3 regions of the Kosakonia sp. Marseille-Q7440 genome follow, and region 3 is predicted to be linked to each of the others. Evidence: predicted binding sites of a transcription regulator. Region 3 holds the regulator's gene; each other region holds the start of a gene.
The links. Region 3 encodes LexA, which represses DNA repair genes until DNA is damaged. Its sites were predicted from a motif close to TNCTGTATGTACATACAGNA; they were not measured.
Positions count from the first base shown of each region.

Region 1: mutH (DNA mismatch repair endonuclease MutH) is a predicted target of LexA. The motif match lies at 5,697-5,716, and genes of this name have one in related genera.
Region 2: uvrB (excinuclease ABC subunit UvrB) is a predicted target of LexA. The motif match lies at 7,051-7,070, and genes of this name have one in related genera.

Region 1 covers NZ_CBCPLT010000002.1:1,036,324-1,044,275, reverse strand. The annotation lists gene thyA (thymidylate synthase) at 169-963, opposite strand; gene lgt (prolipoprotein diacylglyceryl transferase) at 970-1,845, opposite strand; gene ptsP (phosphoenolpyruvate--protein phosphotransferase) at 2,475-4,721, opposite strand; gene rppH (RNA pyrophosphohydrolase) at 4,734-5,264, opposite strand; gene mutH (DNA mismatch repair endonuclease MutH) at 5,945-6,637, shown strand; gene ACWPW2_RS18700 (YgdI/YgdR family lipoprotein) at 6,839-7,057, shown strand; gene ACWPW2_RS18695 (NADP(H)-dependent aldo-keto reductase) at 7,191-7,952, shown strand, end outside.
Region 2 covers NZ_CBCPLT010000001.1:1,245,444-1,253,395, reverse strand. The annotation lists molybdenum cofactor riboswitch at 1-112, opposite strand, end outside; gene yvcK (uridine diphosphate-N-acetylglucosamine-binding protein YvcK) at 394-1,302, shown strand; gene eptA (phosphoethanolamine transferase EptA) at 1,411-3,054, shown strand; gene pmrA (two-component system response regulator PmrA) at 3,051-3,725, shown strand; gene pmrB (two-component system sensor histidine kinase PmrB) at 3,725-4,837, shown strand; gene uvrB (excinuclease ABC subunit UvrB) at 4,958-6,979, opposite strand; gene ACWPW2_RS05670 (hypothetical protein) at 7,488-7,628, opposite strand; gene ACWPW2_RS05665 (ABC transporter ATP-binding protein) at 7,737-7,952, shown strand, end outside.
Region 3 covers NZ_CBCPLT010000001.1:80,656-88,607, reverse strand. The annotation lists gene dinF (MATE family efflux transporter DinF) at 1-772, opposite strand, end outside; gene lexA (transcriptional repressor LexA) at 848-1,462, opposite strand; gene ACWPW2_RS00390 (diacylglycerol kinase) at 1,571-1,939, opposite strand; gene plsB (glycerol-3-phosphate 1-O-acyltransferase PlsB) at 2,072-4,492, shown strand; gene ubiA (4-hydroxybenzoate octaprenyltransferase) at 4,817-5,689, opposite strand; gene ubiC (chorismate lyase) at 5,702-6,199, opposite strand; gene malM (maltose operon protein MalM) at 6,381-7,316, opposite strand; gene ACWPW2_RS00365 (maltoporin) at 7,426-7,952, opposite strand, start outside.

The DNA of each region.
Region 1 (7,952 bases), on a different contig from region 3:
CGGGGAAGTTATTCGTCGAGGGAGAAAAGGCAGGTTTACGAGGCGTTACGCAAGGAAAAAAGAGGATTGCAGCGGGTTACATAAAGCCTGGAAGCTGTGCCGAAAAAGCGGTTTGCAGGCAAAAAAAACCGGCACGTTAACGCGCCGGTTGTGTCAGGCTGATCGAAGTCAGATAGCAACCGGCGCTTTGATCGCAGGGTGCGGATCGTAGCCTTCGATCTCGAAGTCTTCGAAACGGTAATCAAACAGCGAAGCGGGTTTACGTTTGATAACCAGCTTCGGCAACGCACGCGGTTCACGGCCCAGTTGCAAGCGCGTCTGCTCAAGGTGGTTGCTGTAAAGGTGCGTGTCGCCGCCTGTCCAGACAAAGTCACCCGGCTCCAGGTCACACTGCTGCGCCATCATATGCACCAGCAACGCGTAGCTGGCGATATTGAACGGCAGGCCGAGGAAGACGTCGCACGAACGCTGGTAGAGCTGGCAGGAGAGCTTGCCATCTGCCACGTAGAACTGGAAAAAAGCGTGGCACGGAGCCAGCGCCATTTTGTCCAGTTCGCCGACGTTCCACGCCGAGACGATAATGCGGCGCGAGTCAGGATCGTTTTTCAACTGCTCAATGACCGTTGAAATCTGATCGATATGGCGGCCGTCCGGCGTCGGCCAGGCGCGCCACTGTTTGCCGTAGACCGGGCCCAGATCGCCATTTTCATCGGCCCATTCGTCCCAGATAGAGACTTTGTTCTCACGCAGATAGGCAATGTTGGTATCGCCCTGCAGGAACCACAGCAGCTCATGAATAATTGAACGCAAATGGCAGCGCTTGGTGGTCACCAGCGGGAAGCCGTCCTGCAGATTAAAACGCATCTGATGGCCAAAAATAGACAGCGTGCCTGTCCCGGTGCGGTCATTTTTCGGGGTGCCTTCGTCAAGCACCTTTTGCATCAACTCTAAATACTGTTTCATGGTTCCTCAGGAAACGTGTTGCGGCGAACGATGGCGGTACGCCCAGATCATCATGATGGCGCCTGCAATAATCATCGGAATGGAGAGGATCTGCCCCATGCTGATGTACTGCACCCACTCGCCGGTAAACTGGGCGTCGGGCTGGCGGAAGAACTCAACGATGATACGGAACGCGCCGTAGCCAATCAGGAACAGGCCGGAGACCGCGCCGGTCGGGCGAGGTTTACGGATAAAGAGGTTAAGAATGATAAACAGCACCACACCTTCCAGCGCCAGCTCATAGAGCTGGGACATGTGGCGCGGCAAAACGCCGTAGGTATCAAAAATCGATTGCCACTCCGGATGAGAAGGCAGAAGCGCCATATCTTCCGCACGCGAGCCAGGGAACAGCATGGTGTATTTGAAGGAGGGATCGACACGGCCCCAGAGCTCGCCGTTAATGAAGTTACCCAGGCGACCCGCGCCGAGGCCAAACGGGATCAGCGGCGCGATAAAGTCTGCGACCTGGAAGAAGCTGCGTTTGGTGCGTTTAGCGAAGATGATCATCACCACGATCACGCCGATTAAGCCGCCGTGGAAGGACATGCCGCCGTCCCATACACGGAAGAGATAGAGCGGATCGTCGAGGAAGAGCGGGAAATTGTAGAACAGCACGTAGCCGAGACGACCACCGAGGAACACCCCGAGGAAGCCTGCGTAGAGCAGGTTTTCAACTTCGTTTTTGGTCCAGCCGCTGTTCGGGCGGTTAGCCCGGCGTGTTGCCAGCCACATAGCGAAAACAAAACCGACCAGATACATCAGACCGTACCAGTGCAGGGATACGGGTCCGATGGAGAAAATCACCGGATCAAAATCCGGAAAATGCAGATAGCCACTGTTCATCTGTCACCACAACTTGTTGTTATTCCGCCGAAAGTGGACAGCGGTACACCGACGCGGTCGCGCCTGGCGGCCGCTCCAAAGCTGCGAATCATAGCATAAGGCACACCAGGCAGGTTGCCGCTATGTTGTAAAAGTTATGTATAAACGAAACGGCACAGGCCGGAGATTCCGTGCCGAGCGCTTGCCGGATGGCGCTACGCTTATCCGGCCTACGAACGGCAAAGCCCGGGGCGTAACCTCTGCCGGATGGCGCTGCGCTTATCCGGCCTACGAACGGCTAAACCCCGTGCGTAATTTCTGCCGGCTGGCGCTGCGCTTATCCGGCCTACGAAAGGCTAAGCCCGGTGCGTAACTTCTGCCGGATGGCGCTGGCGCTTATCCAGCCTACGAAAGGCTAAGCCCGGTGCGTAACCTCTGCCGGATGGCGCTGGCGCTTATCCGGCCTACGAACGGCAAAGCACGGGGCGTAACCTCTGCCGGATGGCACTGCGCTTATCCGGCCTACAAAACAACGCTTATCCGGCCAACGAAGAAGGTCTGCCCTGGTAGGCCTGATAAGGCGAAGCCGCCATCAGGCATATTGCCTGCGGAGCCGAAAGGCCAGTTCTGCGGGCATACTAAACCGCCGCTTAAATCCCGCCGCGGATCAGCCCGCCGAGGCCACGTCGCTCCATAAAGGCGGCAATCTGGTGGCGCACTTCGGTTGTCAGCTGGGATTCCAGCGCGCGCTGCGCCAGCGCCTGAACCTCTTCGCAATCAATGCGGCGCAGCAAATATTTAATACGCGCCACCGAGCGACCATTCATGGAAAGATGCCGGTAGCCCATGCCAATCAGCAGCGCGACGCACATCGGATCGCCGGCCATTTCGCCACATAAACAGAGATCGATCCCCAGCCGTTCAGCCTCGCCTGAAATCATCGCCAGCGCGCGCAGCACCGCCGGGTGCAGGCTGTCATACATATTCGCTACACGGGTATTGTTACGATCGACAGCAAGAATGTACTGGGTTAAGTCATTGGTGCCGACAGAGATAAAATCGACGCGGTTAACCAGGTGCGACAGCATAAACACCATCGAGGGCACTTCCAGCATCACGCCGATACGCGGTTTCGGGATGGCATAACCGATCATCTCTTCCACTTCCCGCCCGGCACGCTCTATCAGCCTGCGCGCCTCATCGACCTCATCAATGCTGGTGATCATCGGCAGCAGGATGCTGAGGTTGCCGGTTGCGGCGTTTGCCCGCAGCATTGCGCGCACCTGGATCAGGAAGATCTCCGGCTGATCGAGGGTAATACGAATGCCGCGCCAGCCAAGGCAAGGGTTCTCTTCGCTGATGGGCATATAGGGCAGCTGCTTGTCGGCGCCGACATCCAGCGTACGCAGCGTCACAGGCTTATCGTTGAACATCTGCAACATGCCCTGATACTGCGCCACCTGCTCCTCTTCGGAGGGGAAACCGCTCTGCAACATAAAAGGAATTTCGGTGCGGTAGAGCCCAATGCCGTCGATTCGCTTGCCCAGCTTCTCTTCGTGGGCAGGGCTTAACCCGGCGTTGAGCATCACTTTAACCCGCTCGCCGCTGCTTAAGCGGGCTTCGAGGTTAACGTCATCTTCGGCAAGACGGCTTAACTCATTCTCTTCCGTGATAAGACGCTGGTACTCCTGCAGCAGTACCGGTTCAGGATCGACCAGCAGCTCGCCGCGATAGCCATCAACGATTAGCGTCCGCCGATGCAGCGCCGAAGGCTGAATATCCGCCCCCATAACCGTAGGAATACCCAGCGCGCGCACCATAATCGCGGCATGAGAGTTGGAAGCACCATCGCGCACCACCACGCCCGCCAGCCTGTCGTGAGGCAATTCGGCAAGCGTCGTTGCAGAGAGTTCGTCTGCCACCAGCACGAAGCGTTCAGGCCAGCTATTCGGCCCCTGAATATTGTCATCGAGATGGAACAGCAGGCGCTGGCCGAGGGCGCGCAGATCACCCGCGCGCTCTTTCAGGTAGCCATCACTGAGAGCGGCAAACTGCGCGGCAAAGCTCTCAATAACGGTTTTTACCGCCCATTCGGCGACCACTCCGCGATCGACCTCTTCAAACAGCTCGCGGCGAAGACGCGCATCGGAGAGCAGGTGCGAATAGAGGTCAAAGATCGCTGCCGTCTCTTTTTGCGCGCCGGCGGAGAAGCGTTTGCTGTAGCGACGAAACTCATTCGCCGCCTCTTCCAGCGCGGTCGTTAACCTCTCCCGCTCAAGGGAGGTATCCAGCGTTGAAGCCGGGTAAACCTGTTCCATCAACGGCAGCGTTTGATCCATCCACCCTTCAGCAATCGCCACGCCGGACGAGGCAGGCAGCGCACGAATACGCGTCTGACGATACTGGCCGAACAGGGCGGTTAGCTGAGACTGGGAAAGAATACCCGCCATCTGGGTGGCGAGGGTAACAAGGAAGGACTCTTCGCTCTCATCGTACTGGCGAATTTCGCGCTGCTGCACCACCAGTACGCCAAGCAGCTGGCGGCGCTGAATGATCGGTACACCAAGAAAGGCGCGAAACCGCTCCTCTTTCACCGAGGGGATAAATTTAAAGCTGGGGTGCTTTTGCGCGTCGGCAAGGTTGATAGGCTCCGCCAGCCTGCCTACCAGGCCGACGATACCTTGATCGAATGCGAGCGTAACAGTGCGGCCGCGCGGCTTTTTCAAACCGCGCGTCGCCATAAGATAGAAACAGCGCCTGTCGTGATCTGCGAGATAGACCGAACATACTTCGGTTTCCATCGCCAGACAAACGTCGGTAACCAGTATCTCCAGCGCTTCGTTAAGACGTGGCGCGCTGGCAACTTTCTCAACAATCTCTCGCAGTCGGGTGAGCATAATGTGGGTGGCTTAACCTCGTTTCCGTCGCCAGGCAGGCGCGCTTTGCGGCTTCGCAGGGGTCTCCTGAAGCGCCAGCACAGCGGCTGCAAACTCTTTCATCACCCGCCGGTAGACGTCGCGTTTAAACGACACAACCTGGCGAACAGGATACCAGTAGCTCACCCAACGCCAGCCATCAAACTCGGGTGTACTGCTGGTTTGCATATTGATATCGCTGTCGTTGCTCATCAACTGCAAAAGAAACCATTTCTGTTTCTGGCCGATGCAAACCGGCTTTGTGTCCCAACGCACCAAACGTTTCGGTAACTTGTAACGCAACCAGTTACGGGTAGAAGCAAGGATACGAACATCTTTACGACTTAAGCCCACTTCCTCGAACAGCTCCCGGTACATGGCCTGCTCCGGGGATTCTCCAGGATTGATTCCCCCCTGGGGAAACTGCCATGAGTGCTGTCCGAAGCGTTTGGCCCACATGACCTGACCCTGTCGATTACAGATTACGATTCCCACATTTGGGCGGTAGCCATCGTCATCAATCACCGGACTACCTCAAAATAAACCTGAATAAAGCGATTGTTTCACACTCCCGGAAAACGGTAAACCACTCTATGACAGGGAGATAAACGAATAACAATTGAATAACTCACAGTTATCATCACACTTATAAACAGACCCGCATCATGCCGAGGGGTTTTATTCACCTTTTCTGTGGATAGAGTTGTGAAGAAGTATGGAATTACCCAGGGAAAACCCAGAGTAGTCTGAATAATGGCTTAAGATGCGCAAAAAATTACTCTTCGTAATTCATTGGTTTAGTGCATCAAACACCCCGCCCATCCGCCGTTTTGTGACGATCGTCACGCTTAGGATCCTGGCGTTGATGAAAGATCGAGCAGAGCCGAATTTATCCACAGATTATGCCACTAAGTTAGGCACATTTTGTGCAAAAATTCGATTTTGCTCCCGCGTCAAGGCTGTAAATGGAAACAGTAGTCGTGGTTATTCCCACTTATCCCACTTTTCTGTGGATAACAGGGTGTAAGATCCTGTTCATTGTCAGTGACCAGATTTGGAAAACCTCGCGGCCTGTTGCGCAACACGCAAAGCGCTCTGCTAAATTAGCTTATAAATCATTGCATTGCTCTTTTTTCCCTGAACACGATAAACTTCTGCCGTGCGGTGGAAAACTGCTGTCTATTTTTTAACCAAAAGGTTTTAGCATGTGTGTAATCGCCCCTCTCACCTCTCCACCCGAAACCGAAGCGCAGCTGCTGGCGCAGGCGCAGCGGCTGGCAGGCTATACGTTAGGCGAGCTGGCTGAACTGGCCGGCATGCCGACGCCGCGCGATCTGAAGCGCGATAAAGGGTGGATCGGCGTGCTGCTGGAGCGCTGGCTGGGGGCGAGCGCGGGCAGTAAGCCGGAGCAGGATTTCGCGGCGCTGGGCGTCGAGCTAAAGACCATCCCGATAGATCCGCTGGGCGGTCCGCTGGAAACCACCTTTGTCTGCGTAGCGCCGCTGACCGGCAACACGGGTGTGGTGTGGGAAACCAGCCATGTCCGCCATAAGCTCAAACGCGTCTTATGGGTACCTGTCGAGGGATCGCGCACCATTCCGCTTGCTGAACGTCGGGTGGGATCGCCGCTGCTCTGGAGCCCGGACGCCGATGAGGAGCAGCAGTTGCGCCAGGACTGGGAAGAGTTAATGGATCTGATCGTGCTCGGCCAGGTCACGCGCATTACCGCCCGTCATGGCGAAGTACTCCAGCTGCGCCCGAAAGCGGCCAACAGTAAAGCGTTAACCGAAGCCATCGGCGAGCACGGTGAGCCGATTCTCACCCTGCCGCGCGGTTTTTATCTGAAAAAGAACTTTACCCGCGCGCTGCTTGCGCGCCATTTCGCGTTATCGACTTAGTCAGTTTTTAGCGGCTAAAACACCGCGCTTCGCTGCTCATTAGAGCGCGGCCAGGACCCAACGCAACGCGCCCGTTTTATAACGGCTTGACTGGAGGTTTGCGCCCTCTCAGCAATAATTTTCGGATAATCCCGCTTTTTCATCGCATAAGGGCACGTTATTACTACACTTCTGTGAGGAAAAGCCGAGAGGATACGAACGATGAAGAAGTGGGCAGTGATTATTTCCGCGGTCGGGCTGGTATGCGCGGTCAGCGGTTGCAGCAGCGATTATGTGATGTCGACCAAAGACGGCAGAATGATTCTGACGGACGGTAAGCCGCAGATTGATGATGACACCGGTCTGGTGAGCTATCACGATCAGCAGGGCAACAAAATGCAGATTAACCGCGATGACGTATCCCAGATTATTGAGCGCTAAAAATTCCCTATAAAGGTCAGTAACCTGCTGGCCTTTAATCCATTTTTTCCTTTCCCTTTTGCTTCCCCTCTGCCATGGTTATATTCCTTTGTCAGCGCAGCTGACGTGGCATGTTTGTTTAAGGAAGCCGGCTATGCACTATCACCGTATCCCCCACAGTTCGCTTGAAATAAGCACCCTCGGGCTGGGCACAATGACGTTTGGTGAACAAAACAGCGAAGCCGACGCCCATGCACAGCTTGATTACGCGGTCAGCCAGGGCATTAACCTGATTGATGTCGCAGAGATGTACCCCGTCCCTCCGCGCCCGGAAACCCAGGGCCTGACGGAGACCTACGTCGGCAACTGGCTGGCGAAGCGCAACAACCGCGAAAAACTGGTTATCGCCTCGAAAGTGAGCGGCCCGAGCCGCAACAGCGATAGCGGCATCCGCCCCAACCAGGCACTCGATCGCAAAAATATCCGCGCCGCGCTTGATGAAAGCCTCAAGCGCCTGCAAACCGATTATCTCGATCTCTACCAGGTTCACTGGCCGCAGCGCCAGACCAACTGCTTTGGCAAGCTGGGCTACAGCTGGGTTGAAAGCGCGCCGGTCATCACCTTGCTGGAAACGCTGGAAGCCCTAACCGAGTGCCAGCGCGCCGGTAAAATTCGCTATATTGGCGTCTCCAACGAAACAGCGTTTGGCGTGATGCGCTACCTGCAACTGGCGGAGAAGCACGAACTGCCGCGCATTGTGACGATCCAGAACCCCTACAGCTTGCTGAACCGCAGCTTTGAAGTAGGTCTGGCGGAAGTGAGCCAGTATGAGGGCGTTGAACTGCTGGCCTACTCCTGCCTGGCGTTTGGTACGCTGACCGGCAAATACCTGAACGGAGCGAAACCGGCAGGCGCG
Region 2 (7,952 bases), 1.2 Mb from region 3:
TCTTCCTGCACCCTGGCAGCAAGAGCTATTGCTCTGCTACGGCCAAAGCACCATATCTTTAGTTAACGATCCTTAAGACACAGGTGCAGAGGCTTGAGTGTATCCTCATCGTCTTTCGGGCTGCATCAGTGAGAAGCAAGCCAAAATCCATTGAGGAGGGTTATGTTAGGCACGCTAACATGCTGTGGCGATAGTAGCGCGATCGCCCGGCTTTCGCCATTGTGAATATCGTTATATAAATCACTACATAGCGACATAATCGTGCACAATGGCTACAGAGTACGTGAAAATCGCTTTTTTGCTTTGATATGTGTCATTTTACGCGGTGCGCGGCATCGTCTTTTAGTGGTATTTACGCTAACGTAGCGCGATAAAAAATCATAAGGAACAATTATGCGTAATCGCACCCTCGCCGACCTGGATCGCGTTGTCGCGCTTGGCGGCGGGCATGGTCTTGGGCGGGTGATGTCTTCGCTTGCCTCACTGGGATCGCGCCTCACCGGCATTGTCACCACCACCGACAACGGCGGCTCTACCGGGCGTATTCGCCGCTCCGAAGGCGGCATCGCCTGGGGCGATATGCGCAACTGCCTCAATCAGTTGATTACCGAACCGAGCGTCGCCTCGGCGATGTTTGAGTACCGTTTTAGCGGTAATGGCGAACTTTCCGGCCATAACCTCGGAAACCTGATGTTAAAGGCGCTGGATCACCTCAGCGTGCGCCCGCTGGAAGCAATCAACTTAATTCGCAATTTATTGAAGGTGGATGCCTTTTTAATCCCGATGTCCGAGCAGCCGGTCGATTTGATGGCGACGGACAGCGAAGGCAACGTGGTGTATGGCGAGGTCAATATCGACCAACTGCATGCGCCGGTGCAGGAGCTGATGCTGTCGCCGAAAGTCCACACCACCCGCGAAGCGGTGCAGGCGATTGCCGAAGCGGATCTGATCCTGATTGGCCCCGGCAGCTTCTACACCAGCCTGCTGCCACTGCTTTTGCTTGATGAGTTAGCCCAGGCGCTGCGCCGCACGCCTGCGCCAGTGGTCTATATCGGCAACCTCGGCAAGGAGCTCAGCCCCGCCGCTGCCCGTCTGACGCTGGCGGATAAGCTCTCGATCATGGAACGGTACATCGGCAAGCGCATTATCGATGCCGCCGTGGTGGGGCCAAAAGTGGACGCCAGCACGGTAACTGACCGGCTGATTATTCAGGAAGAGCTGGAGGCGAGCGATATCCCCTATCGCCACGACCGTGTCCTGCTGCGCAACGCGCTGGAGAAAGCGGTGCAGCAGCTTGGCTAACGCACCGGCGGGGCAAAATCAGCCCCGCCAGAACCTTTGCTTAATTTCTTAAGGTTGTCTTAAAAAACCCCTGTCACCATAGCGCTATTCACATTATGGAATTTGGCTATGCGCACGCTTTCGCTCTACCGGCCCTCTTTAAGCCGCCTCTCTCTGCTTACCCTTGCGGCGCTCTATATCGCGCTGGTGCTCAATATCGTCTTTTACCGCCAGGCGTTTCGTCTGCTTCCGGTCGACTCACTGCATAATGCACTGGTGTTCCTCACCATGCCGCTGGTGGCTTTTAGCGTGATCAACATTGTGCTGACACTGGCGTCGTTTCTGCGCCTCGACCGGCTGCTGCTGAGCCTGTTTATCCTCGTCTGCGCCGCCGCACAGTACTTTATCTCCACCTTCGGCGTGATTATTGACCGCTCGATGATCACCAATATCCTCGACACCACCGCGGCGGAGAGCTTCGCCCTGATGTCGGGCAAAATGGTGATGACGCTGCTGCTGACCGCCCTGCTGCCGGTGCTTATCGCCTGGTGGATCAAGATCAAACCGACTCGTCCGCTGCTGCGCGGCATTACGTTGCGTCTGCTTAGCGTGGCGATCTCCGCGCTGATTATCGTTGCCGTGGCGGTGCCGTTTTATAAGGATTACGCCTCGCTGTTTCGCAACAACAAAGAGCTGGTGAAATCCCTCGGCCCGTCGAACGCCATTGCAGCCTCGCTCTCCTGGTATGTTCATAACCGCATGGATAACCTGCCGCTGGTGCGCATCGGCGAAGATGCCCACCAACTCCCGCAGATGAAGAGCGGCGCGCGTAAAAACCTCACTATTCTGGTGCTGGGCGAAACCTCGCGTGGGGATGACTTCTCGCTTGGCGGATACGATCGCGAGACCAACCCGCTGCTGAAGCAAGATAATGTTATCTACTTCCCCAACACCACCTCGTGCGGCACCGCAACAGCGGTCTCCGTGCCCTGCATGTTCTCCGGCATGAGCCGCGCCCATTATGACGATCAGCTGGCGCATCACCAGGAGGGGCTGCTTGATGTAGTGCAGCGCGCCGGGATTCAGGTGCTGTGGAATGAGAATGATGGCGGCTGTAAAGGGGCCTGCGACCGCGTGCCGCACCAGGATATGACGCAGCTCAATCTGGCGGATTACTGCATCAAGGGCGAGTGCCAGGATGAGATCCTGTTTCGCGATCTGGCCCGCTATATCGATCAACTGCCGGGTGACGGGCTGATTGTGCTGCACACCATAGGCAGCCACGGGCCAACATACTACAACCGCTATCCGGCGCAGATGCGCAAATTCACCCCCACCTGCGATACCAATGAGATCCAGACCTGCTCCCGCGAGCAACTGGTGAACACCTATGACAACACCATCGTCTATGTCGACTATATTGTTGATAAAGCGATTAAATTACTGCAATCAAAACAGGACAGGTTTACCACCAGCCTGGTTTACCTCTCCGATCATGGCGAATCACTGGGTGAAAATGGCGTTTACCTGCACGGGCTGCCCTACTCCATCGCGCCCGCCACGCAGAAACATGTGCCGCTGCTGATTTGGCTGTCGCCGGATTACCAGACGCGTTACGGCATTAACAGCCAGTGTGTCTCGAAAAATGCGCGGGAGAAGGCCTACTCGCAGGACAACCTCTTCCCGACCATGTTGGGTATACTGGGCGTCAGCACCACGGTCTACCATCCTGAAGACGATATCCTTACGCCGTGCCGGGAGCAGGTGAAATGAAAATTCTGGTGATTGAAGATGATGCGCTGCTGCAACAGGGGTTAATTCTCGCGATGCAGAGTGAAGGCTACGCCTGCGATGGCGTCTCGACCGCCCATGAAGCGGCGCTCTGCCTGGCGGGTGGCCACTACAGCCTGATTGTGCTCGATCTCGGCCTGCCTGATGAAGATGGCCTGCATCTGCTCAACCGGCTGCGCAAAGAGAAATATACCCTGCCGGTGCTGATCCTCACCGCCCGCGATACCCTCGACGATCGCGTGGCGGGGCTTGATACCGGGGCGGATGATTACCTGGTAAAACCCTTTGCCCTCGACGAGCTTAATGCCCGCATCCGCGCGCTGCTGCGCCGTCACCACAATCAGGGTGATAACGAGATCGTTCACGGCAACCTGACCCTGAATGTCACTCGCCGCCAGGCGTGGCTGGAGGGGCAACTGCTGGAGCTGACGCCAAAAGAGTACGCGCTCTTATCGCGCCTGATGCTGAAAGCCGAAAGCCCGGTGCACCGCGAAATCCTCTACAACGATATCTACAACTGGGATAACGAGCCGTCGACCAATACGCTGGAGGTGCATATTCACAATCTGCGCGACAAGATCGGCAAGTCGCGCATCCGCACCGTGCGCGGCTTCGGCTATATGCTGGTGGCACCGCAAGAGCGGCCTGAGTGATGGCGATGTTCGACTTTCGTCACTGGAGCCTGCGCCGCCGGCTGCTGCTGACCATCGGCGGCATTCTGCTCTTCTGCCAACTGGTCAGCGTCTTCTGGCTCTGGCATGAGAGCGAAGAGCAGATCCAGCTGCTGGTGCAGACGGCGATCCACAACCACAACAACCGCAAACATATTGAGCATGAAGTGCGTGAAGCGGTGGCGAGCCTGCTGGTGCCCAGCCTGCTGATTATCGGCCTCGCGCTGCTGCTCTGCATGCAGGCGGTAAAAGCGATCACCCGCCCGCTCTCCGAACTCCAGCAGGAGCTGAATAAGCGCACGCCAAATAATTTGCAGCCTATCACTCTCGATCAGAGCGTCAGCGAAGTGGAGGCGGTCACCTCAGCGATTAACGATCTGGTCTCGCGCCTGACCTTGACCCTCGACCGCGAACGGCTCTTTACCGCCGATGTCGCCCATGAGCTGCGAACACCGCTTGCCGGGCTGCGTCTGCACCTTGAACTGATGGCAAAAAGCAGCGGCATGCAGGTCGAGCCGCTGGTGCAGCGTCTCGATCAGATGACAGAAAATATCGCCCAGCTGCTGCTTTTAGCGCGGGTGGGGCAATCTTTTTCCGCCGGTACCTATCAGCAAGTGACGTTATTAAGTGATGTGGTGCAGCCAATGGAAGAGGAGCTGCGCACCATGCTGGCGGCGCGCGACCAGCGTCTGGTGATGCCGGTTGACGGCGAAGGAATGGCGGTAGCGGGCGATGCCACCCTGCTGCGACTGCTGGTGCGTAACCTGGTGGAGAATGCCCATCGCTACAGCCCGGTCGGCAGCACGATCGCTGTACGGCTGGAGCAGGCGGAAACGCCGGTGCTGGCGGTAGAAGATGAAGGACCGGGAATTGATGAGAGCCGCAGCGGCGAGCTGAGCAAAGCGTTTGTCAGAATGGACAGCCGTTACGGCGGTGCCGGTCTCGGCTTAAGTATCGTCACGCGTATCGCGCAACTGCATGACGCGCAGTTTTTCCTGCACAATCGGCTGACACAAAATGGGGTGCGGGCGTGGGTCAAATTCAGCGCGCCCGACCGGGGGACGATCAGTAGCTCAGCAGCCAAAAATGGGTAAAACCGAGCACTACCGCCAGCGCGCAGGCGACGGCAAAACACTCACGAACGGTAATTTGTTGCATCACGCTCTCCTCCACGAAAACTGAGGAGAGTGTGACAGGGCTATGTTAAGTCAACATTAAGAGGCGACAATAAACAGCTCGCGCAGTTGATGAAGCTGATCGCGCACCTTCGCCGCCTCTTCAAACTCCAGATTCTGCGCATGCTGCATCATCTGCCCTTCCAGTTCATGAATTTTCTGTTGCAGCGCTTTCGGCGTCAGGCCCAGATCGGATGCATCTGCCTCCACCGGCGAGCGGGACTTGCCGCGCCCTTTGGCTTTGGTTTTCGCCAGCCCCTGGCCCAGCGCCAGAATATCCACCACCTTCTTGTTGAGCCCCTGCGGCGTAATGCCGTGCTCTTCGTTGTAGCTCTGCTGCTTCTCGCGGCGGCGCTCCGTTTCGCCAATCGCTTTCGCCATCGACGGCGTGATCTTATCGCCGTAGAGAATCGCTTTGCCGTTGACGTTACGCGCCGCACGACCAATGGTCTGGATAAGCGAGCGTTCGGAGCGCAGGAAGCCCTCTTTATCCGCATCGAGAATGGCAACCAGCGAGACTTCCGGCATATCCAGCCCCTCACGCAGCAAGTTGATGCCGACCAGCACATCGAACTCACCAAGACGCAGGTCGCGGATAATCTCCATACGCTCGACGGTGTCGATATCGGAGTGCAGGTAGCGCACCTTCGCGCCGTGCTCGACCAGATATTCGGTCAAATCTTCTGCCATGCGTTTGGTCAGGGTGGTCACCAGCACGCGCTCGTTGATCTCGACGCGCTTGCGGATCTCGGACAGCAGATCGTCGACCTGGGTCGCCACCGGGCGCACTTCGATAATCGGATCCAGCAGGCCGGTTGGGCGTACCACCTGATCGATCACCTCTTCGCCCGATTTCTCCAGCTCGTAGTTGCCCGGCGTCGCGGAGACGTAGATGGTCTGCGGGGCCAGGGCTTCGAACTCTTCAAACTTCATCGGGCGGTTATCGAGCGCCGACGGCAGACGGAAACCATACTCCACCAGCGTCTCTTTACGCGCCCGGTCGCCGCGATACATGCCGCCGATTTGCGGAATGGTGACGTGGGATTCATCGACCACCAGCAGCCCATCGGCAGGCAGATAGTCAAACAGCGTTGGCGGCGCTTCGCCCGGCCCGCGCCCGGAGAGGTAGCGCGAGTAGTTTTCGATGCCGGAGCAGTAGCCCAGCTCGTTCATCATCTCCAGATCGAACTGCGTGCGCTGGGTAATACGCTGCTCTTCCAGCAGTTTATTGTTCTCCAGCAGAAACTTCCGCCGCTCCGCCAGCTCGACTTTGATCTCTTCCATCGCCTGCACGATGCGCTCGCGCGGCGTCACGTAGTGGGTTTTCGGGTAGATGGTAAAACGCTGAATGACGGATTCAATATGGCCGGTCAGCGGATCGAAGAGCGACAGGCGCTCAACCTCTTCGTCAAACAGCTCAACGCGCAGCGCCAGATCGTCCGACTCCGCCGGGAAGATATCAATCACTTCGCCGCGCACGCGGAAGGTGCCGCGCTGGAACGCCTGGTCGTTACGGGTGTACTGCAACTCCGCCAGCCGGCGCAGGATCGCGCGCTGATCGATGATCATGCCATTGGTGAGGTGCAGCATCATCTTCAGGTAGAGGTCAGGATCGCCCAGACCGTAGATGGCGGAGACCGATGCCACCACGACCACATCTCGCCGCTCCAGCAGCGCTTTGGTGGCCGAGAGACGCATCTGCTCGATATGTTCGTTAACCGACGCATCCTTCTCGATAAAGGTGTCCGAGCTGGGTACATAGGCTTCCGGCTGATAGTAGTCGTAGTAGGAGACGAAATACTCTACCGCGTTATCCGGGAAGAACTCTTTCATCTCGCCATAGAGCTGCGCGGCCAGCGTCTTGTTGGGTGCCAGCACCATGGTTGGGCGTTGCAGATCGGCAATCACATTAGCCACGGTGAACGTCTTCCCTGAACCGGTTACCCCGAGCAACGTCTGGTGCGCGAGCCCGTCTTCCAGCCCTTCCTTGAGGCGACGGATTGCTTCAGGCTGATCGCCGGAGGGGCGAAAAGCGGAATTCAGTTTGAACGGTTTACTCATGAATGGCACCTGATGAGGAGTGGGGCAGGTAAGACAGTTTACTCACCATGCGCATTTTTGCCAACCGAAGATACTGGATGAAAAAACAGTAGCAGGCAAGCCGATCTCATCTACCGCAGTGCAAAACATCGCATTGTGGCTGCGATTGGACGATCGGTAAGCGATTAAACCTCGCGTTAAAGGTTATCCCCAGAATTTTTGCCCTTTTAACATTTGTCAAGATGATGTTTGACGCTTTTATGGCAGTCGGTGACACTTTTCTTACACCCATTGCTTTTATTTAAACGTTTGATTAAAAAAGAAAATATTAAAAAGGCGGGTTTCACACCAATTCATGCGCAGGCCGCGCCGCCTCTCGCTTGCCACACGTTTTCTAACTCTAATACACAAGGTTATCCACAGGAATAGTGGATAACTGCCGCCAGCCCATACCCCCCGCCCCTCGCCAAACACCCCCTCTGCGGCAAAAAGGGTGCGGGAAAAATTTTTTATCGACTCTTTTCGACAATTATCGGCTAACGATGCGCAGGATCCGCCTGGGATCCTTCTCACAATTTCCCCCGCCGTTGCACCACCAGCCGCTGCGGTAAGCACTGGCAAAGTGCAGAATTTTTACCTGGGTTTGCGCGCCATCACGTTTTTTTCGCACGCTTTCTCAGCCGTCTCCGAAAAAAATGCCCTTTTCACGTTCTGGCAAGCCTTTTGCAGTTGACCGTAGTGAAAAGCAGTCATACCTGATGGGAACAAGGAGCGGATCATGTTGAGCTTACATGCGGTGAACCACTATTACGGCGACCAACATACGTTATGGGATATCGATCTGGAGTTAGCCCCCGGCCTCTGCACCTCGCTGGTCGGGCTGCCGGGTATGGGAAAAACCACGCTGGTGAACTGCATTACCGGCAACCTGCCGGTGGAGAGCGGCAGCATGATCTGGCAGGATGCGGGCGCGCCGCCGCGCGATCTGCTGACA
Region 3 (7,952 bases):
GCACGGTGATGGATCCAAAGCAGAGTTGCAGCAGCAGCGAGCGCAGCATGATATCGCGATTGAGCGCCAGCAAACGGCGAACGCCGCCGCGCCAGGCGGATTTCAGCATCACGAGCGAGATAGCCTGTCGGCGTAAAACCTGCCACACCATCAACAAGCCGATAAAGAAGGTGACATATTCCGCGATAACCGTGGCGAGCGCAGCGCCCTGCACATTCATATGCAGGCCCATCACCAGCCAGAGATCGAGAACGATATTGAAGAGGTTGCCGACCACCAGCAGTATCACCGGTGCACGGGCATACTGCACGCCGAGCAGCCAGCCAAGCAGCACCATATTGCCCAGCGAGGCGGGCGCGCTAAGCCAGCGAATGGCAAGGAAGCGCCGGGCCTGCTCCAGCACCGCCTCGCTGCCGCCGGTAATATGCAGCGCCAGGTCGATAAGCGGCGTGCGTAACAGCGCAATGACAACCCCTGCGCCGAGCGCCAGCAGCAGAGGCTGGACGAGCGCACGTGAGAGTGCAGAAGGATTTTTCGCACCAAATGCCTGGGCGGTCAGCCCGGTGGTGCTCATACGCAGAAACAGCAGCAGCATAAAGAGGAAGCTGGTTGCCGTTGCGCCAATCGCCACGCCGCCAAGGTAGACGGGACTATCCAGATGACCAATCACCGCCGTATCAACTAATCCCAGCAGGGGAACGGTGATATTGGATAAAATCATCGGCAGCGCAAGCCGCCACAAAGCTTTATCGGATGCGGTTAACAGCGGCATAGCGTAAGCGTCGTTAAAGGTAGGAAGCGTGGCGCTGCGGCGCGTAACAGGGCGCCACAGCAGAGAAAAGAGGCGTTACAGCCATTCACCGTTACGGATCACGCCGACTGCCAGCCCTTCAATGGTGAAGTTCTGCTTGCGCAGATCGACCACAATCGGGGAAAAGTCGCTGTTTTCTGCCAGCAGCTCAACGGTATTGCCATGTTTTTTCAGGCGCTTCACCGTCACTTCATCTTCGATACGGGCCACGATAACCTGGCCATTACGCGCATCCTGGGTTTTATGCACCGCCAGCAGATCGCCGTCCATAATACCGATATCTTTCATCGACATCCCGCTAACGCGCAGCAGGAAGTCAGCATGCGGTTTAAAGAGATTCGGATCGACCTGATAGTGGCTTTCGATATGCTGCTGTGCCAGCAGCGGCTCACCCGCAGCGACGCGACCGATCAGCGGCAGACCAATATCGTTCTCTTCTTCCAGAAGCAGGCGCAGACCGCGCGATGCACCAGATACGATTTCGATCACCCCTTTGCGCGCCAGCGCTTTAAGGTGTTCTTCGGCTGCATTTGGGGAACGGAACCCCAATTGCTGTGCGATTTCCGCACGCGTCGGTGGCATACCGGTTTGGGTGATGCGATCGCGAATCAGATCGAACACCTCTTGCTGCCTGGCCGTTAATGCTTTCATCCCGCCCCCTGGGTGTATATACAGTTATGCTGTGAGTATATACAGTCAACGGCGATTTTGAAACCACATTTAAGCAAAAATCCAGAGTGTTATAGAATTATGGAAACGCTATCGAAAATGTGACCAAAGAAGCGAGACCCAGGTAAAGACCGCCAGTAAGATTGTCATCAGCACCGCTGCCGAGCCCATATCTTTTGCCCGGCCGGAAAGCTCATGGAACTCAGAGCCGATACGGTCCACAACCGCTTCGATAGCGCTGTTGAGGATTTCGACAATCATCACCAGCGTGACCGAGCCAATAAGCAGGACGCGAGTGATGACATCAATATCCAAAAATGCAGCGATAATAATAGCCAGGACAACGGCGACGCCCTCCTGGCGAAATGCAGCTTCATTAATCCAGGCTGCGCGGACGCCTTTCCACGAATATCCTGCGGCTTTAATGATCCGGATAAAACCGGTGGTATTATTGGCCATGAAAAGAACCTTTTTAACTATTAAGCGTCAATGAGTAGTGGTACACGCAGCGGTACCACAGAAATTATGCGTGCTTTCTGATATTCTTGCGGCGCAATGGCACTATTAATAACCAGAGGCTTTACACCCTTTATGTCCGGCTGGCCACGAATTTACTACAAATTACTGAACTTACCATTAAGCGTGCTGGTAAAAAGTAAATCGATCCCCGCAGAACCTGCACAGGAACTGGGGCTCGACACATCACGTCCTATTATGTACGTGCTGCCTTACAACTCAAAGGCTGACTTAATGACCTTGCGCGAGCAGTGCCTGGTGCATGAATTACCCGATCCCCTCGAACCGCTGGAGATCGATGGCGCGCTGCTGCCACGCTACGTGTTTATTCACGGCGGCCCGCGCGTATTCACCTATTACACGCCGAAAGAAGAGTCGATCAAACTGTTCCACGACTATCTGGATTTACACCGCAGCCATCCCGATCTGGATGTGCAGATGGTGCCGGTATCGGTGATGTTTGGCCGCTCGCCGGGGCGTGAAAAGGGTGAAATCAACCCGCCGTTGCGCATGCTCAACGGTGTGCAGAAATTCTTCGCTGTTTCGTGGCTTGGCCGCGACAGCTTTGTGCGCTTCTCCCCGCCGGTTTCGCTGCGCCGCATGGCGACCGAACATGGTACGGATAAGATCATCGCGCAGAAACTGGCGCGCGTGGCGCGTATGCACTTCGCCCGTCAGCGTCTGGCCGCCGTTGGCCCACGTCTGCCGGCGCGCCAGGATCTCTTCAATAAGCTTTTGTCGTCTAAAGCGATTGCCCGTGCGGTGGAAGATGAAGCGCGCAGCAAAAAGATCTCCCACGATAAGGCGCAGCAGAACGCTATCGCGCTGATGGAAGAGATTGCCGCTAACTTCTCGTACGAGATGATTCGCCTGACCGACCGTATCCTCGGCTTTACGTGGAACCGGCTCTATCAGGGGATCAACGTGCACAACGCCGAGCGCGTACGCCAGCTGGCGCACGAAGGCCATGAAATTGTTTATGTGCCCTGCCACCGCAGCCACATGGACTACCTGCTGCTCTCCTATGTGCTTTACCATCAGGGTCTGGTGCCGCCGCATATTGCGGCCGGGATCAACCTCAACTTCTGGCCCGCCGGCCCGATTTTCCGCCGTCTTGGCGCCTTCTTTATTCGCCGTACCTTTAAAGGCAACAAGCTCTACTCGACGGTGTTCCGTGAATATCTGGGCGAGCTCTTCAGCCGTGGTTATTCGGTGGAGTATTTCGTTGAGGGCGGCCGCTCGCGCACCGGGCGTCTGCTCGATCCGAAAACCGGTACCCTGTCGATGACTATCCAGGCTATGCTGCGCGGCGGCACGCGCCCGATCACGCTGGTACCGATCTATATCGGTTACGAGCATGTGATGGAGGTCGGCACCTACGCCAAAGAGCTGCGCGGCGCGACGAAAGAGAAAGAGAGCCTGCTGCAGATGCTGCGCGGCCTCAGCAAGCTGCGTAATCTCGGTCAGGGCTATGTGAACTTCGGCGAGCCGATCCCGCTGATGAACTACCTGAACCACCATGTGCCGGAGTGGCGTGAATCGATCGATCCGATTGAAGCGATCCGCCCGGCATGGCTGACGCCGACGGTTAACAGCATCGCTGCCGATCTGATGGTTCGCATCAATAACGCCGGTGCGGCGAACGCCATGAACCTCTGCTGTACGGCGCTGCTGGCTTCGCGCCAGCGCTCGCTGACGCGCGAGCAGCTGACCGAGCAGCTTAACTGCTACCTCGAGCTGATGCGCAATGTGCCCTACTCGCCGGACTCTACCGCACCATCCGCCAGCGCCGCCGAGCTTATCGCTCACGCGCTGCAGATGAACAAGTTTGAAGTCGAGAAGGACACCATCGGCGATATCATCATCCTGCCGCGCGAGCAGGCGGTGCTGATGACCTATTACCGTAACAACATTGCGCACATGCTGATGCTGCCGTCGCTGATCGCGGCGATTGTCACCCAGCATCGCGCGATCTCACGCGGCGAAATTCTGCGTCACGTTGAGCTTCTCTACCCGATGCTTAAAGCCGAGCTGTTCCTGCGCTGGGAAAACGCAGAGCTGGCAGAGGTGCTGGATAAGCTGATTCAGGAGCTGGTGCGCCAGGGGCTGATTACCCTGAAAGAGGATCTGCTGAGCATCAATCCGGCACACTCACGCACTCTGCAACTGCTGGCCGCAGGCGCGCGCGAGACGCTGCAGCGTTATGCCATCACCTTCTGGCTGCTGAGCGCCAACCCGACGATGAACCGCAGTACGCTGGAGAAAGAGAGCCGTACGCTGGCGCAGCGCCTGTCGGTGCTGCACGGCATCAACGCGCCAGAGTTCTTCGATAAAGCGGTCTTCAGCACACTGGTACTGACGCTGCGCGATGAGGGTTATATCAGTGATACCGGCGACGCCGATCCGGCGCGCACGCTTGGCGTTTACCAGATGCTGGCAGAGCTGATGACATCGGATGTGCGTTTAACGATTGAGAGCGCGACGCAAGCGGAGTGACGGATGGCGTGTAAACGCTTATCCGGCCTGGGTGGTAACGCTGGAACAGTATGTTCGTTGCCGGATGGCGCTAACGCTTATCCGGCCTACGTAGTAACGCTGGAACTGTATGGGAAGCGCCGGATGGCGTGTTAACGCTTATCCGGCCTGGGCGGTAACGCTGGAACAGTATGTTTGTTGCCGGATGGCGCTAACGCTTATCCGGCCTACGCGGTTTCAGCGGCTCCGAACTCGTAGGCCGGATAAGGCGCAGCCGCCATCCGGCAACTCAGCGCCCGAACCCGTCACCTCAGCGCACGAGCGCACAACCCCGACAAACCCGCGCTATACGTGCAGATAACTCACCGCCAGCCCCAGAAACAGCACCAGGCCAACGTAGTTATTGTTCAGAAAGGCTTTAAAACAGGCATCGCGTTCGCGGCCTGCAATCAACACCTGCTGATAAACAAACAGCGCCCCGGCGACCAGCACGGTGGCGTAATAGATCCACCCCAGCCCGTTCAGCCAGCCGACTGCCGCCATCATCGCCATCACCAGCACCTGCAAAATGCCGATAATCAGCTTGTCGTGACGCCCAAAGAGGATCGCCGTCGACTTGATGCCAATCTTCACATCATCGTCGCGGTCGACCATCGCATATTCGGTGTCATAGGCCACCGCCCACAGGATGTTGGCGAAAAACATAATCCAGCAGCTCAGTGGCACGGACTCGCTGACGGCAGCAAACGCCATCGGTATCGACCAGCCAAACGCCGCGCCAAGCACCACCTGCGGCAGATGCGTATAGCGCTTCATAAACGGGTAGATCCAGGCGAGGCCCAGCGCTGCCACCGAGAGCAGAATGGTCATAAGATTGAGGGTAAGCACCAGCGCAAAAGCCAGCAGCACGAGGATGATAAACAGTCCGCGAGCCTCATTCTCCGTCACCGCGCCGCTCGGCAAAGGACGATTTGCAGTACGCTTTACGTGCCCATCAAACTTACGATCCGCGTAATCATTCACCACGCAGCCGGCCGCGCGCATCAGCCAGACGCCGGCGACAAACACTAACAAAATCCACAGCGGCGGTACGCCAGGTGTTGCCACCCACAGCGCCCACAGCGTCGGCCACAGCAGTAACAGCGCACCAATCGGTTTGTCCGTACGCATCAGCCGATGAAAGGCCAACAGTTTAGTTGGCGTGAGACTCCACTCCATTTTCAGTTCCTCTTAGTACAGCGGTGACGCGGGCAGAAACAGTTCGGTCAACATCAGCGGTTTACCGCCGAGACGCAGGCGGGAGCGCCGCCCCCATAACTGCTCGTGGCGTCCAATATCAATAAAGTCACGCGTAAGTGTAGAAGAGGTGAAAAGATATCGCCCCAGCGGCGTATTCCCCAGCTTTTGCAGCGCCAGTTCCGGGCCGCTCAGGGTTGACTCGGGCACCACGGTACGACCGGCAAGCCACGGCTCGCCGTCGGCGCAGAGCAGGATTTCCCGCAGCCAGTAACGGGCTTCATCGGGCAGATGATCGCGCTCTTCGGCGATCTCATCAGGCGTGACAAACCCCTCGCGGATTAGCGTAACCGTGACCTTTTTGCCCTGTTGTTCAAAACGTTTGGTCATGGAATCTTCCAGCAACAGCCACTCGAGCAGTTGTGGTTCCAGCGCGGGGATTGCGTCCAGGTAGCGCAGCGCACGCAATTGCGTAAGCGCAGGATGTGACATGCCATACTCTCCGGTACATAACGTCGCTGTAGTGTATCGCAGAACCGATGAGTGAGTGGCGGGAAAGTTTATTCGCTTTTCATCCGTGCAACAGTTGCGCAACAGCGCGCGCGCACGGCGGAAAAAAAGGTGCGTCTGGCGACGCACCAGTTACTGCAAGTATCAACAACGTGGGGAGACGTTACCCCTTGCCTTTTACACTGCTGATAAAAGTGGCACGGGCAGTTTTCGACCCGAGACGCTCTGCTTCATTCAATAATTTCAGGGCCTTATCGATATCACCCTTCTCAGCCGCCTGTTTGATCGCCCGGTTAAAGTAGCTCTCGGTATCATTGAGCATCGGCTCGCTTTTCGCCGCAGGAGCAGGAGCAGCAACCGGCGCTGGTGCAGGCTGCGTGTTATAAGCAGGCGCGGCGGTGTTGCCGACCGTCACCGCACTCGGTGCCGAGGAGCCAAACAGCGGGCCAACAAGAATGCTGGACGCGGAAGAGGTGCTGGCTTTCAGCGCCAGTGTGCCGCTGGAGGCATGGCGGGCAATCGGATCCGGAATATCAGGCACCGCGTTACCGTTCCCTTTGGCGTAGGCTTTCGCCGGGTCAACCATTTGTGTGGTCTGACGCAGATCTTTTTCCGTGGTGAACACTAATAAGTAGAGCTTTTGCTGACCCAGCGCAGGGGTCAGCTTCATGGTGCCTTCGAGGCGGTTATCGGACATCACGCCCGGCTCCTGGTAGGCAAAGAAGCTGGAGGGGAAAAAGGCTGCTGGCGACAGATTCTGATCCAGCACCAGCACGTTCGGCGCGAAGACGCTTTCATCTTTGACTTTGCTGCTGAGCGTAATATTCAGTTCGCCGATATTGGCTGGCACGCTGTAGGCCATCACCGGGCCGCTAATGCCGCTGACATTCAGGCGCTGCCCTGCGGCAGAGATATCGTTAGTCACAGTTTGTGACGCATTCACCGGCGTCCACTGCAGTTGCTGAAGCGCGGAGGCAGGAATAGCAGGCGCGGCAGAGAGATCCTGCGGCACGATGTTAATCGCCGCGAAGCTGGTCATCGGCGCAGCCAGCAGGCCAGCTGTGAGGCACAATGCGAGAAGACTCTTTTTCATTTTCATTGTTATCACCTTAATTTCGTTGTGAGCGGTAGCCAGGCAATAGCGCGCTTCACCTAAAATTGAGGGGCTTACGCCCCTCTTTTCATGCATTACAGCGGGTAAAACTTGATTACCACCAGATTTCCATCTGTGCACCGAAGGTCCACTCGTCGTTGTCACCACGGCTGGTGGTGCCAAACGGTGTTATCGTGCCGTTGCTGGCCGCAAACGAAGAGCTGTTGCCGGTAGCATCGGTCTTCACGTAACCCCATTTTTCATCCCACTTGGCGTAGGTGGCGAACACACGAATCGCCGGGCGGGACCAGATGCTGTCGCCAGCCTGCCACTGTTGCGCGAGGGTGATTTTGTACTGGTTGTTGCGATCGCCGGTTTCCTGAGACTTCACATTGTCGTAGCCCACTTCCATCAGGGTGCTCATGATCGGTGTCCATTTGTACATCGGACGCACGCCCACGGTGTACCAGGTGTTGCCGCGGTTGTTATCGCGATCGGTATCCTGATACATACCGACATACATCAGGTCCCACTTCTCTGCGAGGTTGATGGCCCCGTGATCCAGCACGCGGATCAGGTGACCGTCGTTATCCACAGAGCCGCCACGCGCCTGGCCTTTACCCTGAGAAATCATTGAGTTGG